Regions from separate parts of the Allobogoriella caseilytica genome, predicted to be linked through region 3. Evidence: riboswitches for the same ligand, from Rfam matches in the RefSeq annotation. Region 3 holds a riboswitch; each other region holds the start of a gene.
What was found. Region 3 has a riboswitch for thiamine pyrophosphate ahead of EDD31_RS05015 (thiamine ABC transporter substrate-binding protein). Riboswitches for the same ligand answer to the same signal wherever they lie in the genome.
Positions count from the first base shown of each region.

Region 1: it holds a riboswitch for thiamine pyrophosphate, as region 3 does, so the genes downstream of both, thiM (hydroxyethylthiazole kinase) here and EDD31_RS05015 (thiamine ABC transporter substrate-binding protein) in region 3, are expected to answer to the same signal.
Region 2: it holds a riboswitch for thiamine pyrophosphate, as region 3 does, so the genes downstream of both, thiC (phosphomethylpyrimidine synthase ThiC) here and EDD31_RS05015 (thiamine ABC transporter substrate-binding protein) in region 3, are expected to answer to the same signal.

Region 1 covers NZ_RKHK01000001.1:1,324,166-1,329,852, reverse strand. Annotated here, with positions in the region: gene EDD31_RS05965 (S41 family peptidase) at 1-2,126, opposite strand, end outside; gene EDD31_RS05960 (glycoside hydrolase family 26 protein) at 2,240-3,406, shown strand; TPP riboswitch at 3,445-3,539, shown strand; gene thiM (hydroxyethylthiazole kinase) at 3,527-4,318, shown strand; gene thiE (thiamine phosphate synthase) at 4,315-4,983, shown strand; gene thiD (bifunctional hydroxymethylpyrimidine kinase/phosphomethylpyrimidine kinase) at 4,980-5,687, shown strand, end outside.
Region 2 covers NZ_RKHK01000001.1:951,163-956,849, reverse strand. Annotated here, with positions in the region: gene EDD31_RS04305 (MFS transporter) at 1-24, shown strand, start outside; gene EDD31_RS04300 (hypothetical protein) at 143-742, shown strand; gene EDD31_RS04295 (TetR/AcrR family transcriptional regulator) at 732-1,331, shown strand; TPP riboswitch at 1,340-1,445, shown strand; gene thiC (phosphomethylpyrimidine synthase ThiC) at 1,444-3,234, shown strand; gene EDD31_RS04285 (RNA polymerase sigma factor) at 3,322-3,888, shown strand; gene EDD31_RS04280 (hypothetical protein) at 3,881-4,552, shown strand; gene EDD31_RS04275 (hypothetical protein) at 4,605-4,991, shown strand; gene EDD31_RS04270 (cytochrome b5 domain-containing protein) at 5,047-5,493, shown strand; gene EDD31_RS04265 (hypothetical protein) at 5,529-5,687, opposite strand, start outside.
Region 3 covers NZ_RKHK01000001.1:1,118,905-1,124,591, reverse strand. Annotated here, with positions in the region: gene EDD31_RS05025 (DUF3137 domain-containing protein) at 1-384, opposite strand, end outside; gene EDD31_RS05020 (hypothetical protein) at 524-937, shown strand; TPP riboswitch at 952-1,079, shown strand; gene EDD31_RS05015 (thiamine ABC transporter substrate-binding protein) at 1,134-2,285, shown strand; gene EDD31_RS05010 (ABC transporter permease) at 2,282-4,024, shown strand; gene EDD31_RS05005 (ABC transporter ATP-binding protein) at 4,018-5,085, shown strand; gene EDD31_RS05000 (carbohydrate ABC transporter permease) at 5,287-5,687, shown strand, end outside.

The DNA of each region.
Region 1 (5,687 bases), 210 kb from region 3:
AACATCTGGTGCCATTCGGCCTGCGGGTCGATCTCCATGCGCAGGCGGGACAGATCCACCGTGACCTTCTCGGCATCCTCGTCCTCGGCCTTGCGGGTGGCCGGCAGCACCGTGACGTCCTCACCGGCGCGCACCACGAGGCGTTCGCCGTCGCCGGAGACGGCGTAGGAATCCACCTTCTCCACAAGGGTCGTCTCCTTGCGCTCCTCGAAGGCCCACCGCACCAGCTCGTCGCCCGGCTGCTCGCCGGGCACGCCGGCGCGGCGGGTGCCGAGCACGCTGACGTCGGCCACCTTGATCCACAGCACCCCGCCCGAGGCGGTGCTCAGGTCGCGATAGTCCCCCGAGGGCACGGGGAAGGGCACGATCCGGTCCTCGGCGCCCTCGGCGTCGAGATCAGGGCTGGCCGGCGGGGCGTCGTCGTCCTTGCTTTCGCCGTCCTTGGCCTTGGCCTCGTCCGCCTTGGAGATCCGCCAGCCCTGCGCGCTGGGGCCGAAGGGCGGCGGCTCGGTGGCGGAGAGCGGAATCAGCCAGGGCCGGGTGGCGCCGGAGAAGGAGAGCGCGAACTCGTGGGCGTCGTAGTGGGGGTCGAAGGTGCGGTTCGACAGCAGCGCCACGAACTTGCCGTCGCGGGTGAAGGCGGGGGAGTCGTCATGGAAGCGCCCGGAGGTCAGCGCCACCGGCTCGTGCTTGCCGCGGGTGTCCAGCACCATCACCTGGTGCATGGTGGACTCGACGTCGGTGGGCTGGGTCCACATCAGGTAGCGGCCGTCGGGAGAGAACGACGGCGAGAGCGCCTCGCCGAACCCGGAGCGCGCGACCTCGCGCACCGCGGTCTTCTTGCCCAGGGTGATCAGGCGGACCTGACCGTCGTGAGAGATCGCGGCCAGCCGCTCCCCGGCCGGATCGGCGGCCAGGTGCAGCACCCGGCCGATCGCTCCGGTGAGCAGCTGCTGCGGCTCGCCGGTGCCGTCGAGGGTGTGGATCTCGATCGAGTCCTCGCCGGCGGCGTCGGTGACCAGGGCGGCCCGGCCGGTGGTGCCGAGCAGCACCGGCTCGCGGGTGCGCACCCCCGAGTCGGCCACCAGGGCGTGGGCGGGACCCTCGCGGTGGGTGAGCACGAAGGACTTGCCGCGCCAGCCCACCAGGGAGGAGTCACCGCCGTGATCCGGCACCAGGTCGGTGAGGTTCTTCGCCGGCTTCGGCGAGAGGGTCACCGGGGAGGTGCCGGGCAGGGTGACCTCGAGGCGGCGGGGTGTGGCCCCGAGGGAGTCGAGCACCCAGATCTCGCCGCGCGAGTGCCACGCGATGCGCTCGCCGTCCGTGCTCGCACCGCGCACGTAGCCCTCGTCCACGCCCTGGTGGGTCAGCTGCCGGGGGCCCTTGTCGCGGCGCGACTTCTTGGAGAGCACGCCCTCCCAGATCCACAGGTTCGCCTGTTCCTCGCTGCGGTCGGGGAAGGTGGCGGCGCGGTCGGAGGTGAAGAGCAGGGAGTCGCCGAACCACATCGGGTCCACCAGGCCGGCTTCGTCCTGGGGCAGCAGACGCTCCCAGTCACCGGGGGCGGCGACCTGGGTGATCGGCTTGCGGGCCAGCCACAGCTGCGAGGCGGTGCCGCCCCGGTAGCGCTTCCAGTGCGCCGGCACCCGCGAACCCGGAGTGGACAGCGCCGCCGCGCCGGAGGGGTGCAGCGCCAAGCCGATGGCGGCGCCGTAACCGAGCTGCTCGGCGGACTCCAGGGCCGGCCCGCCGTCGTGGTGCAGCTGCAGAGCGCGCACCGTCTGGTGCGAGCGGTCGGCCTGACCAGCGTTGGAGGAGACCAGCACCCGGCCCTGCGCGTCCCAGCCCAGGATGGAGATCTTGGTGCTGCCCCAGTAGGTCAGCCGCGCCACCTGACCGGAGTCGATGTCGGCGGCGTAGACCTCGGGGTGGCCCTCGCGCTGCGAGAGGTAAGCCACCACGGTGCCGTCGGGGGAGATGCGCGGCTGCGCCACCGGCGCGGACTCCCGGGTCAGGCGCCAGGCCCGCCCGCCGGTGATCGGCGCCAGCCAGACGTCGTCGGCCGCGGTGAAGGCGAGCAGCTCGCCGTGCGGGTGAGGATCGCGAAGGTATGCAGTCGAGGCCATGCAGTCACGCTAGCCGCCCGGGTGAGGCGGAGGCCACGCGAATACTCCGGGTAACCTCGGCGGGCACGGGCCCACCCCGCACCGGCACCAGAGCCGTGACCACGAGGAGCGATATGCAGGATCGACGGTTGACCACCCGCGGCGTCGGAGCGTTGGCGCTGGGAGCGATGGTGACCGGGGCCGCGTGTGCGCCCACCGACGATTCCGCCGATGCGATCGACGCCGTCGTGCCCTCGGAGTACTTTCCCGCGGAGCGGACGGTTTTCGGGGTGAACCCGGACTGGGGCGCAGAGACCGTGGCGGAGTTCGCCGAGGTCAGCGGGGTCAGCCCGGGCGCTGCGGTGTCCTTCGTGGACCTGCCCTGGAACGAGGCGGACGTGCAGAACGTGCGCGCGGCAGCGGAGCAGATCGGCGGCAGCAACGGTGTGCTGCTGCTGACCATCGAGCCGAGCGAGGGCCTGGAGGCGATCACCCCCGCGGTGATCGAGGAACTTGTGGCGGTGCTCCAGGAGATCAACGCCACGGGTGTGCCTGTGCTGCTGCGCTACGCCCACGAGATGAACGGCTCCTGGTACGCCTGGGGGCAGCAGCCCGAGGCATACATCGCGAGCTTCCGCGAGGTGGCGGAGGCCGTGCACGAGACCACCGCGACCGAGATGCTCTGGGCGCCGAACTACGGCGGCGGCTACCCCTTCACCGGAGGCCAGTACGCCGCCGAGCCGGGAAGTGCCGAGTACGCGGCCATGGACACCGACGGGAGTGACGAGGTCACCGAGACCGACGACCCCTACGCTCCGTACTACCCCGGCGACGACGCGGTGGACTGGGTGGGCATGACGCTCTACCACTGGGGCGATGCCTACCCCTGGGGCAGCAACGATCTGCCTGAAGAGGGCAAGTTCGTCGAACAGCTCACCGGCACCTACGACGGGCTGGCCTCGGACGACACTGCGATCCCGGACTTCTACGCCGAGTACGCCGTGGACCGCGACAAGCCCATGGTGATTCCGGAGACCGGTGCCTTCGTGACCGCGGACGCCTCGACTGCGACGAACCTGGAGATCAAGCGCGCCTGGTGGCGCCAGGTCTTCTCCGACGAGGTGCACGAGAACTTCGGGCAGATCCGGCTGATCAACTGGTTCAACTGGGACAAGTACGAAGCCGAGGTGGACGGCGAGGTCAGCTGGTCGGTCACGACCGACCCGGAGGTCGCCGAGGCTTTCCGTGAGGAGCTCCCCTCGTGGGTGGCCACCGGGGAGGACCTGCGCGCCGGTCGATGACACCTGCTGCTGCGCCGCGGGCGGCCACGTCGTAGCCTGGAGACGACGCGGGGTGCCGGAGACCACGGCTGAGATGAGACCCGTCGAACCTGATCTAGTTCGGACTAGCGAAGGGACGTCATGCACGACGACGACATGTCCTATGCGGTGCGCGCGATGCGCCAGAGCCAGCCCCTGGTGCATTGCCTGACCAACATGGTGGCCGCCCCACTGAGCGCCAACGCCCTCCTGGCCGCCGGTGCCTCCCCGGCCATGGTGGACAACCCCCACGAAGCGCGCGCGACCGCCGCCGCGGCCGATGCGGTGCTGATCAACCTCGGCACCCCGCAGGAGGAGACGGTCGAGGCCATGCGTGAGGCGGTCGCCGGCGCCCTCGACGCCGGGACCCCCTGGGTGCTCGACCCCATCGGTGCCGGCACCCTGCCCTGGCGCAGCGAGGTGGCACTCGAGCTGCTGGAGCTCGGCTCCCCGGCGATCATCCGCGGCAACGCCTCGGAGATCCTGGGCTTGGCCGGCGGCGAAGGGGGCCGCGGGGTGGACAGCCGCCACCGCGCCGAGGACGTGATGGACGAGGCGGCACGACTGGCGACCCGCTACGGCACCGTCGTCGCCGTCTCCGGGGAAGTGGATCACCTCACCGACGGTGAGGAAATCGTGCGGCTGGCGAACGGCAGCCCCCTGCTCACCCAGGTCTCGGGGGCGGGTTGTGCCCTGGGAGCGCTGATGGCGGCCTGTGCCGCCAGTGGCGCGGGCCCGCTGGCCGCCGCCGCGGCCGGCACCGCGATGCTGACGGTGGCAGCCGATCGCGCCGCCGAGGGCGCTCGCGGGCCGGGGAGTTTCGCCGCTGCCCTGCTGGACCAGCTCGCCCTGCTCAGCCCCGAGACCCTTGCCGGCGAGGTGCGCCGGTCATGACCCTCGACCTCAGCCTGTACCTGGTGACCGATACCGGTCTGTGCGGGCAGCGCGGAGTGCCGGAGACCGTGCGCGAGGCGGTGGCCGGCGGAGTGAGTGTGGTGCAGCTGCGCGACCATGCGCTGGACGATCGCGCCTTCGTTGCGCTGGGGCAGGCCGTGCGCGCCGAGCTGGATGCCCTGCACCGGGCCGGCGGGCCGCGTGCCCCGTTGATCGTGGACGACCGGGTGCACCTCGTGTCCGAGATCGGTGCCGACGGCGCGCACGTCGGTCAGGCCGACCTGCCGGTGCCGCAGGCGCGGGAACTCCTGGGCCCGCACGGGATCCTCGGGCTCTCGGTCACCCACGCCGGGCAGCTCGAGGTCGCGCGGGAGCATGGACGTGCCGTGGACTACCTCGGCCTCGGGCCGGTGTGGGCCACCGCCACCAAACCGGGCCATGCCGCGCCGTTCGGCCCGGAGGGCCTGGCGGAACTGGCCGCGGCGAGCCCGTGGCCCACGGTGGCGATCGGCGGCATCGATGCCGCGGGCGCGGCCACGCTGCGCGGCACCGGGGTGGCCGGCATCGCCGTCGTCTCCGCGATCTGCGGCCAGCCGAGCCCTCGCGAGGCAGCGGTGACGTTGCGGCAGGTGTGGGCCGGATCGGCTCAGGGAGTTTCGGCGTGAGCGCCGCACCCCCGGTGGCGCTCACCATCGCCGGCTCCGACCCCTCTGGCGGCGCCGGGATCCAAGCGGACCTGAAGACCTTCTCGGCCCTGGGCGCCTACGGCACGGCGGTGCTCACCGCGCTCACCGCGCAATCCACCCAGGGCGTCACCGGCGTGCACGTGGTCCCGCCGGATTTCGTGCGGGAACAGCTCGAGACCCTGGTCGAGGACGTCGCCGTCGACGTGGTGAAAATCGGCATGCTCGCGGGTGCGGAGACCGTGGAGGCGGTGACGGCCTTCCTGGCCGCGCGGGCGGGGGAGGTGCCCGTGGTGCTCGACCCGGTGATGGTCTCCACCGCTGGTTCGCGCCTGCTGGACGAGGACGCCGTCCAGGCCATCCTCACGATGTTGCCGCACGTCTCGGTGGTGACGCCCAACCTCGCTGAAGCAGGTGTGCTCACTGCCAGCGAGCCGGCCACCGATCTGGCCGGGATGCGTGAGCAGGCAGCGGCGATCCGCGCGCTCGGCGCGCCGCGAGTGCTGGTCAAGGGTGGCCACCTGGCGGGCTCGGAGGTCAGCGATCTCTGGCTCGACGGCGACGGCGAGCAGGTGCTCAGCACGGAACGGGTGGACACGCGCCACACCCACGGCACCGGTTGCACCCTCTCCTCGGCGATCACAGCACTGCAACCGCAGCGCAGGCACTGGCTGGAGGCCACCCGC
Region 2 (5,687 bases), 170 kb from region 3:
TACGAGGCGGTCACCGGGGAATGAGAGCGCGGGCCTGGCCGCTCCGAGGGGGCGGGCCGGTACTGCCGACACGGGTGATCCGGGGCGTCAGGTTATAGTAGAGAGAAGTCTCTATTATTGTGGTGTAGTCCGGGAGGGGCCCATGTTCTCCAGCGAGGCACAAGAGCGCGCCGGCCGTCTGCCGTGGGTGTGGGGCGCGCCCGTGGCGGCCGAGGCGCTCGCCGTCACCGAGCCCATGGGTGGCCGTGAGGTGCGCCGGGCAACACGTGCGGTGGTCACCGGTGCCGAGCCCTCGGCGCTGTTTCTCTGGTTGTGTCAGTTGCGGCGCGCCCCCTACAGCTATGACTGGATCGACAACTTCGGGCGGCGCAGTCCCCGCCAGGCGGACCCGGAGATGCAGGATCTGGCGATCGGCCAGGAGTTCATGACGATCTTCACGCTCACGGCGTACGAGCCGGGCTGGGCGTTGACTCTGCGGATGAACCCGGGCTGGCCCCGGCGGGTCTTCGGTGACCTTGCCGTGACGTACCGGATCACGCAGGTGGGCAGATCCCTCTCTCAGCTCAATGTGGTGCTGTGGTTGCCGCTGAGCGGGCATGGGTTCGGCCGCCTGCGAAGGTATCTGCTGGCCTGGGGCGACGTGCTGATGATGCGCAAACAACTCCATGTCCTCCGCCGGCTCGCCGAACACGAACCATTCGCGGGTGCTCCTCTCGCGCACCACAAGCGGCGTGACAGCTGAGATGGGACGGACGGCCAAGTACACCGACCAGGACATTCTCGATGCGGCGCTGGGCCTCACAGCGGAGGGTGGGGTCCAGGCGGCCACCGTGGTCGCCATCGCGAAGCGCATCGGCGCACCGTCAGGGTCGATCTACCACCGGTTCGCCTCTCGCGACCTGATCCTCGCCACCCTGTGGATCCGGACCGTCAGGCGCTTCCAGGGCGGGTTTCTCGAGGCGCTCGCCCTTGAGGAGCCAGTCGATGCCGCCCGCCGAGCGGTGTCCCACACCCTGCAGTGGAGCGCGAGCCACCACAGCGAGGCCCAGGTCCTGACCATGTACCGGCGTGAGGATCTCCTCGAACTGTGGCCTGAGGAGCTCGGACCCGAACTCGCCTCGCTCAACGACGAGGTCAGGAGGGCCATGGTGAGGTTCACTGCCGCACAGTTTGCCGTGGTCAATGCCGAAACGCTCGGGAGAGCGCGGTTCGCACTGATCGAGATTCCCACGGTGGCCGTTCGCCAGATGATGGGCAATGGGCCACTCTTGCCGTGGCTGGAGCGCACGGTGACCGACGCTGCGATGGCGGTACTGCGCAGCACGCCGTGATATAGATGAGACGTCCACACGGGGGCCCTGAGAAGGGCTGAGATCGAGCTGAGGCTCGGGACCGTTGAACCTGATCCGGTTGATACCGGCGTAGGAAGTGAGGAGCACAGCTATGTCTGCGTTCGTGCCTCAGGAATCCCGCCTCGAAGAGTCCGCGCCTGCGGACACCGAACAGCATCCCGCCCACCGTCTGGGGTGGGTGGAGGATCCCGATCACGGCGTGCGTGTGCCGGTGACGGAGGTTCACCTCGAGGAGTCTCCCGGTGGCCAGCCCAACGCGCCGGTGCGGGTGTATCGGACGATGGGTCCCGGCAGCGTGCCGGAGGAAGGATTGGCCCCCGCTCGGGCCGAGTGGATCGCGGCCCGGGATGACACCGAGACCTATCAGGCCCGGGGGCGCCAGCTCCTGGACGACGGCCGGGCGGCGGTCCGCCGTGGCGCGCCCTCCCAGCTGTGGCAGGGACGCCGTCCCGAACCTCGGCGCGCCAAGCCGGGAGCGCGGGTCACGCAGATGCACTACGCGCGCCGCGGGGAGATCACCCCGGAGATGCGCTACGTCGCCCTGCGCGAGCAGTGCGACCTGGAACTGGTCCGTAGCGAGGTGGCAGCCGGGCGGGCGATCATCCCCGCCAATGTGAACCATCCGGAGTCCGAACCGATGATCATCGGCAAGGCCTTCCTGGTGAAGATCAATGCGAACATCGGGAACTCTGCGGTCACGAGTTCCATTGCCGATGAGGTCTCCAAGCTGCACTGGGCAGCGAAGTGGGGCGCGGACACGCTGATGGACCTGTCCACCGGCAATGACATCCACACCACCCGTGAGTGGATCATTCGCAACGCTCCGATTCCCATCGGCACCGTGCCGATCTACCAGGCGCTGGAGAAGGTCGATGGTGACGCCAACGCGCTGACCTGGGAGATCTACCGGGACACGGTGATCGAACAGTGCGAGCAGGGGGTGGACTATATGACGGTCCACGCCGGGGTGCTGCTCCGATACGTGCCACTGACCGCGGAGCGCGTCACTGGGATCGTCTCGCGCGGCGGGTCGATCATGGCCGGCTGGTGCCTGGCTCACCACCAGGAGAACTTCCTCTACACCCATTTCGACGAACTCTGCGAGATCTTCGCGGCCTACGACGTCGCATTCTCCCTCGGGGACGGGCTGCGGCCCGGTTCGATCGCCGACGCCAACGACGCAGCCCAGTTCGCCGAACTCGACACCCTGGCCGAGCTCACCAGACGCGCGTGGGCGCATGACGTCCAGGTGATGGTCGAAGGCCCCGGGCACATCCCCCTGCACAAGATCCGAGAGAACGTCGAACGACAGCAGGAACTCTGTGACGGCGCGCCGTTCTACACCCTGGGCCCCCTGGTGACCGACATCGCTCCCGGTTATGACCACATCACCTCCGCGATCGGCGCGACGGAGATCGCCCGCTACGGCACGGCCATGCTCTGCTATGTCACGCCCAAGGAACACCTGGGGCTGCCGAACCGCGATGACGTCAAGACCGGGGTGATCACCTACAAGATCGCCGCCCACGCCGCGGACATCGCCAAGGGGCACCCGGGCGCCTCTGCTCGCGACGACGCCTTGTCCAAGGCCCGCTTCGAGTTCCGTTGGCGCGATCAGTTCTCCCTCGGCCTCGACCCGGTCACCGCCCAGGAGTTCCACGACGAAACCCTGCCGGCCGAGCCGGCCAAGACCGCTCACTTCTGCTCGATGTGCGGGCCGAAGTTCTGCTCGATGCGCATCTCCCAGGACATCCGCGACACCTACGGCAGCGCCGAGGCGCAGGCTGCGATCGCCGGTATGCAACGCAAGAGCGAGGAGTTCCTCGCCTCCGGCGGGAAGGTCTACCTCCCGGAGCCGACGGTGGGACCGTCGCAGGCGTGAGGCGCCCGCGCTGCGAACGGCGACGTTCCCGCACCGGTCGGCAATCCTTTTCGGCTGCCCGCCCGTAATGTCTCAGTGGTGGTCTTGATGGGAGCGGATGCAGCAGACGATGCTGCGCTTCTGGCTGCCTTCGCCGTGGGGGATGAGTCCACCTCGGCAGCCTTCGTGCGCCGCTTCCAGGGCAAGGTCTACGGGCTGGCCCTGTCGATCATCCGTGACACGGCCATTGCGGAGGACATCAGCCAGGAAGTCTTCGTCCGTGCCTGGCGGGCGGCGCAGAACTACGACCCGCGGCGCGGCACGGTGCTCACCTGGTTGCTGACCATCACCCGCAATGCCGCCATTGACGTCATGCGGGCCCGGCGCCTCATCCCGGCCGAGGACGAGATCCTGGACCATCTCCTCCACGCCACTGTCGACGGCAGCACGACCACGGAGGACCTCGCCGTCCACCGGGTCGAGGTCCAGTCCGCACTGCGGTACCTGCAGGGGATCTCGCGGGAGCAGGCGCGCGCCGTCGTCCTCGCCACGATGGGTGGGTGCACCGCGGCGGAGATCAGCCGCCGCGAAGGGATTCCTCTGGGCACCGCGAAGACGCGGATCCGTGATGGCCTGCGCCGGATCCGCCAGCATCTGGAGACTGCACATGACTGAGAACCTGCATCCCGACGAGGACCGTCTGCTCGACGTCGTCCTTGGTCGCGCCTCGGCTCAGGACAGCAGCCAGATCATCCGACACCTGGGGGCCTGCGGGCCGTGCCGCACGGCCTACGATGAGCTGTCCGCAGCCCTGGAGAGCCTCCTCCCGGCCGTCCCCGAAGCCACCGCCCCCGTGGGATTCGAGTCCCGCGTGCTCGCACGCTTGCACCCACCGTCAGCGTCCCCCGCCGTCAGCGCGCCGCCCCGGCGTCGCCATGCTGTGCTGGCGGCCGCGGCCGTGTGGGTGCTCGGCGTGGTGGCGGGCGGTGTCGGCATGTATGCCTACGGGCTGGGCGACGCTGAGGAGGCGACGCAGCCGTCTGCCCAGGCAGAGCGCTCGGCAGATCTGGTCACCACGGAAGGGGACACCGTCGGCTGGGCAGCGGCCGGGTACGACGCCGAGGGGCCTGTGCTGATCCTCGCGGTGGATGATGCCTCCGCCGGCACGACCTTTGCCTGCCGCGGAGTCTTCGAGGACCAGAGCACCGAGATCCTCGCCGAATGGACGGTCTACGCCGACGAACCCAACTTCTGGATACTCGACGATGCTGAGCGAGCCTTGACGGCACTGGAACTCGTCGATGACGCCGGGCGCGTCTGGGCGGTGGCGAGTTGGTGACCATCATGCTGCCGCGGCAATCTCTTTCGGCACCTCGCCCGTAGTACCTCACATGACGCCCGCTTCGTTGTTGCTTGCCGCCCGGATCGCTGCGATCCTCACCCTGGCCTTCGTGGGGGTGCTCTTCGTCTCGGCAGGCCTGCTCGTCCAAGAAGCTCGCGGCCTGGATGTGCACGGCATCGGAGCGATCGCGATCCACGTGTCCTCCGGGCTGCTCGCCGCGCTCCTCACAGTGCGTGCCTGGCGCACGGGTTCAGGGCGTACCGCGGCCGGGGTGGCGATCGTCCTGTTCGGGGCGACCTTCGCGCAAGCGGCGCTGGGGGACTATCTGACGCTGGCGCTGCATGTGGTCGGGGCACTGGTCGTGACCGTGCTCGCCACAGGGCTTGCCGTGTGGGCCTTCACTTCACCGAACAGGACGGCGGCCGCCACGCAGTGAGCGTGGCGCCCAGCGGCCTTTGATCCGATCAACCATTCCATCGAAGGAGAACCTGATGACCCGCACCCAAACGCGTATGCGCCGACTGCTGACCGCCCCGCTCATGGCGGCCGCGCTGGTGGTTGCCGCCGGATGCTCCGACGACGCCGGTTCGAGCCCGGAGTCCGACGAGGACACCGGCGCCGAGCAGGAGGACGGCGCCGGCGACCTGGACGAAACCGGCGACGAGGACGGCGCCGACGACCAGGAAGAGAGCGGCGACGAGGGCGCGATCACGCTCGCGGAGGTCGAGGAGAATGACTCTCCTGACTCGTGCTGGGCCGTCATCGACGGCACGGTCTATGACCTGACCGACTGGATCGGCCGGCATCCCGGGGGAGCTGACCGCATCGAGCAGCTCTGCGGTACGGATGCCACCGAGCTGTTCACCCAGCAACACGGCGGGAGTCAAGGGCCCGAGGGGCAGCTGGAGAACTTCGAGATCGGCACGCTGGAGGGGTGAGGAAGCCTGGCCGGCGTGCTTCGCCTGCGCAGTGACTACTCCTGGACAGTCGTCCCGCAGGTGACCTCCTCGCCCGGAGCTGGTGACTCTTGCTCGTCGACGACTTCGCCGTCGACGAGCACCGTGCAACTGAGGACCGCCCCGGGTATGGCTGCTGCCGTGATGGAGACCGAGTCGCCAGATTGGGCGAGTGT
Region 3 (5,687 bases):
GTGGAGCGCCGCCACACGTTGGCGGGAGAACTCGCCGCGGTGTGGGGTATCACTGCGCCATTCGGTCTGGATCCATGAAGCGGCGGGCACCCCGCGCACCGCGCCCTCGATGACCTCGGTATACCGCTTCGCACCGCGCGGATACGAGATGGCAAGTGCGGAGGTAAGAGGGGGGTGGGGGACTTCCGGGGTGTACGTCCATTGCCGGTGGTCGGCCCACGCGCGCGGTCTCGCCCGTCGGTTCCGGCGGTGACGCCGCCACTCCGCCCGGAACCCGCGGGTGGCGCGAAGGCCCATGAAGACCGCCAGACCCAGCACTCCGGCGCCGAGCACGAGGAAAGGCAGCACTATCACCATGATCAGGCTGCTTCCGGAGGTCCCCATCCTGGCATTATCCCGGCCGCCCGAAGTTTCGGGTCCGTGGTGAGTTCACCGCCATCCAGAAGAACCGGTAGGTCATGGTTATGCTCGCATCGGGGCGTCCTCAGAGTCTCCCTGACGCATCTGAGTGGAGGGGGCCGTCATGCGCACACTGCCGAGATTGTGCCTTGTCGCTGCTGTGAGCCTGGTGCTCGCATCCGGTTGCACCGAGAGCGCGGACCCGGAGCCGTCTACGCCGAGCCGGGAGCCGGCCGAGACTGCCGAGAATGGTCCCGAGGAGGCCGGCGACATGCCCGACGGCGCCATCCGCCTCCGAGCCAACACACCTACCCCCTATGCCGAGGGCCGTCTGGTGGCCTCGAACATCTGGGACGACTCGATCATGCTCGAGTTCCAGGTCAGCGGCTCCGTGGAGAGCGCCGACCTCACCGTCGGCGGGCGGGCGACGCTTGGGGAGCACACCTTCGAACTGATCGAAGTCTGGGAGGATCCGGACGCCGATGAGGCCGGGGACGGCGGGCTGGAGAGTGACGCCGTCGTTCTCCCGGTGGATTGAGTGGCTACACTGCCCGTGAACGACAGGGGAGCGCCTGGCCACGCACGGAGTGGCCAACCAGAGCGCTGAGAGTGCGGTACCACCGCAGACCCTCGAACCTGATCCGGTTAGGACCGGCGAAGGAAGTCGGGAATTCTCTCCCCACGCGAGCGCAACCGCGCCCGCGTGGGCCCTCCTGCACGTCTGGGAGGACACCATGAACACCAGCATCACGCGCCCACCGCACCACTCCGCCCGACCTCTGGGGCGCCTGGCCATTGCCGTGGGCGCCACGCTCGCGCTCGTCGGCTGCACCCTGGGTGGCTCCGATGAGGAATCGCCCGACGAAGACGCCACCACCCCCGAAGCCGCCGAGGAAGACGCTGACGAGGACGCGAACGACGGCGCCGCCGACGGCGCGGCGAACGACGTCGTGCGCGTGGTCTCCCACAGCTCCTTCTCACTCTTCGAAGGCCACCCCGAACTCCTCGAAGCCTTCGAGGAGGAGACCGGCTACACGGTGCAGATCCATGAGGCTGACGCCGAGGTCGGCGCCCAGCTCATCCTCACCGCCGACTCCCCGCTCGGGGACGTGGCCTTCGGCATCGACAATGCCTTCGCCGGGCGCGCGCTCGAGGCCGGGGTCTTCGAGCCGTACACCTCACCGAACCTCCCCGCGGGCGCCGAGGACCTCGTCATTGCCGAGGAGCTCACCCCTATCGACTTCGGTGACGTCTGCTTGAACGTGGACCTGGCGTGGTTCGAGGAGTCCGAGCTCGCCGTTCCCACCACCTTCGACGACCTCGTCGAGCCGGACTACGAGAACCTGACCGTCGTCACCAACGCCGCCTCCTCCACCCCTGGCCTGGCCATGCTGCTCGCCACCGTCGGGCACTTCGGCACCGACGGCTGGGAAGGCTACTGGGAGGACCTGACCGCCAATGGCCTGCTGGTGGCCGATGGCTGGTCGCAGGCCTACTACGAGGAGTTCACCGCCCACGGCGGTGACTACCCCGTGGTGCTGTCCTATGCCTCCTCCCCGCCCTACATCCTCGACGACGACGGCGAGCCCACCACCGCCGCGATGCTGGAGACCTGCTTCCGTCAGGTGGAGTACGCCGGCGTCATCACCGGGGCGGAAAACCCGGAGGGGGCGCAGGCCTTCATCGACTTCCTGCTCACCATCGAAGCCCAGGAAGCCATCCCGGAGACCATGTTCGTGTTCCCGGTCGCTGAGGAAGCCGAGCTGCCGGCGGAGTGGGCCGAGCACGCCGAGATCGCACCCGCGCCCCACGAGGTGGACTACGCGGAAATCGAAGAGAACCGCGAGAACTGGATCGACTCGTGGATGGAGATCGTGATCGGGTGACGCTGCCTCACCAGGCGCGGGGGCGCCGGATCGGCACGTGGGCACTCTGGGGGGTGGCGGCCGCTGTGCCGCTGACCTTCCTCGCGGTGTTCTTCGCCTATCCGGTGCTCTCCCTGGTGGGCCGGGGCTTCTTCCCCGACGGCGTGACCGGGGGAGTGGACCTCGGCGGTTTCGCCGACGTCTTCTCCCGGTCACGCACCTGGCGCGTCATCCGCCAGACCCTTGCCCAGGCCTTCCTCGGCACCGTCGGCGCGCTGGCACTGGGGCTGCCCGGTGCCTATGTTCTCTACCGGTGCCGTTTCCGCGGGCAGCGCTTCGTGCGCGGCCTGGTCTCGGTGCCCTTCGTGCTGCCCTCCGTGGTGGTCGGCGCGGCTTTCCGCGCCTTGCTCGGTGAGGGCGGTCCGCTCGGCTTCCTCGGACTCGACCGGACCATGGCGGCCATCGTGCTCGCCCTGATGTTCTTCAACTACACGGTGGTGGTGCGCACGGTCGGCGGGCTCTGGGCGCGGCTCGACCCCCGCACCGAGCAGGCGGCCCGCGCCCTGGGTGCCTCACCGGCGCGGGCCTTCTTCACGGTCACGCTCCCGGCGCTGGGGCCGGCGATCGCCTCGGCCGCCTCCGTGGTCTTCCTGTTCTGTGCCACAGCCTTCGGGATCGTGATCACGCTCGGCGGGATCCGCTACGGCACCATCGAATCCGAGATCTACCTCCAGACCGTGCAGTTCCTCGATCTGCGCGCGGCCGCCGTGCTCTCGGTGGTGCAGGTCGTGGTCGTCGCCCTGGCGCTGGCGGTCGCTGCGGCGAGCCGGAAACGCCAGGAGCGCGCACTCAGCCTGCGCACCGAAGCAGCGGCACCGCTGCGGCTACTCAACCGTGACCGCGGCCCGGCATCTGGCACCGGCCGCAGGCGGCTGCCCCGCCTCGGCCCGGACCTCGTCCCGGCCGTGGTCACCGCCGGCACCGTGATCGGCCTGATCGCGACCCCGATCCTCACCCTGGTGGGGCGGTCCTTCCAGGAGCCCGACGGCAGCTGGGGGCTGCAGAACTATCGCAACCTCGCTGACCCGGGTTCGACCCGTGCTCTGAACGTCTCGGTGATGGAGGCGGCCGGGAACTCCCTGCGGACCGCCGTAGACGCCACACTGATTGCCGTCGTCGTCGGCACATTGGTGGCCGTGCTGCTCTCACGCCGCCCGCGCGGGTTGCTCGGGCGAAGATCCCTCGGCCTGCTCGACGCCGCCTTCATGCTGCCGCTGGGCGTCTCAGCAGTGACCGTGGGCTTCGGCATCCTGATCAGCCTGAACCACCCGCCGCTGGACCTGCGCTCCTCACCGATCCTGGTGCCCATCGCCCAGGCCGTAGTGGCCACCCCGCTGGTGGTGCGCACCCTGCTCCCGGTGTTGCGGGCCATTGACCCGCGTTTGCGGGAGGTCGCCGCCACGCTGGGCGCTTCACCCGGGCGGGTGCTGGCCACGGTCGACGGCCCCTTCCTGGTGCGCGGCTGGGGCCTCGCCGTCGGCTTCGCCTTCGCAGTCTCGCTCGGCGAGTTCGGGGCAACCTCATTCCTCTCCCGCCCAGACCACCTCACCTTGCCGGTGGTCATCTACCGGTTGCTGGGACGTCCCGGAGCTGAGAACTACGGCATGGCCATGGCGGCCGCGGTGATTCTCGCGGCACTGACCGCTACCGCGATCGGCCTGGCTGAAAGACTGCGCACCAAGGAGGCCACCGGATGGTGAAGGACCAGCAGGCAGCTGCCCCGAGCTCGGCGGTGCGCCACAGCCCGCCTGCGCACGGCGGCCTGGCCGTGCGTCAGGCCGTGGTGCGCTACGACGACTTCACCGCCGTCGACGGCGTGGACCTCGACGTCGCCGGGGGAGAAGTGGTGGCGCTGCTCGGCCCCTCGGGCTCGGGGAAGTCCTCGCTGCTGCGCGCCATCGCGGGCCTGGAACCACTCGCCGGCGGGCAGCTGCTCTGGGACGGCGAGCCGGTGAGCGAGGTGCCGGTCCACCGGCGCGGCTTCGGACTGCTCTTCCAGGACGGTCAGCTCTTCCCGCATCGCAGTGTGGCCGGCAACCTCGCCTATGGGCTGAGTGACCTCGTCCGCGAGCAGCGTCGCGCGCGGGTGGCGGAACTGCTCGAACTCGTCGGCCTCGACGGTTACGGCGACCGACCGGTCACCAAACTCTCCGGCGGGCAGGCCCAGCGAGTGGCCCTGGCCCGAGCGCTCGCACCCTCGCCGCGGCTCTTGCTGCTGGATGAGCCGCTCTCGGCCCTGGACCGCGGACTCCGTGAGCGCCTCACCGGTGAACTCCACCGCATCCTGCGCGCCACCGGGATCACTGCCGTCTACGTCACCCATGATCATGATGAGGCCTTCACCGTGGCCGACCGGGTCGCGGTACTGATCGACGGTCGCCTCGCTCAAGCCGGCACACCGGCCGAGCTGTGGCAGTCCCCGCAATCGGGGGAGATCGCCGAGTTCCTCGGCTATGGCCCCTTCGTGGACGCCGAGACGATGCGGGCGCTCGCCGGTTCCGGGGCGCTCGACAGCGTCAACTTGGATCGTCGGGACTCAACCTTCGCTCTGGCCCCCGGAGCGCTCCAGGTCTCCCCGGACTCCGGCATCGAGTTGGAGGTGCTCGCCACGCGCTTCGTGCGCGGCCGGCTGGAGGTGGATCTTGCGCTACCCGGCGGCCAGCTGGCCACAGCCATCGCCTCAGCCCACGCCCCTGGCACGCTCAACCCCGGAGATCGCGTTCGGGCTCGTCTCGATCCAGGAGCCGTCGTCGGGTTCTGACTGCGGCAGGCTCGCCTGCCTGCCACCAGCTCGGCGCACCAGCCGTAGCTGCACCCCCACTTGACCGGAACGGGTAGCTTTCTTGACCCGAGATTCACCCGATGGTCAATGGATGGCAACCTTCCGCGTCCTTTCGCGGTGCACAGTGAAGCGTCGTCAGGAACACGGCTGTGCCATCAGGATGCGGGAGGAGGAACGCGAGTGGGAGATACGCGTTCATCGGCCGCCGTCATCACGCCTCAGACCGCGGCCGCCAGCCACGACGCTGCTCCCCGGCCCGCTCCGCCCTCGTCCACCGAGCGCGATGCGCACCGCAGACGCGCCGCTCGCAAACGCAGCGCGAAGAACTGGTCACTCTTCCTGCTCTTCGCCGGGCCCAACATCGCCCTGATCCTGACCTTCATCTACTACCCGCTGATCCGGAACATGGAGTTCTCACTCCTGAACTGGCGCCTCGGCTCACCGCGCGCCACGCCGATCGGTCTCGACAACTACATCCGCTTCTTCACCTCACCCTCCGGGCTGGAGGTCTGGCGGATCACCGGCATCTTCACCGCCGGCGCCGTGGTCGGGTCGATGATCCTCGGCCTGCTCATTGCGCT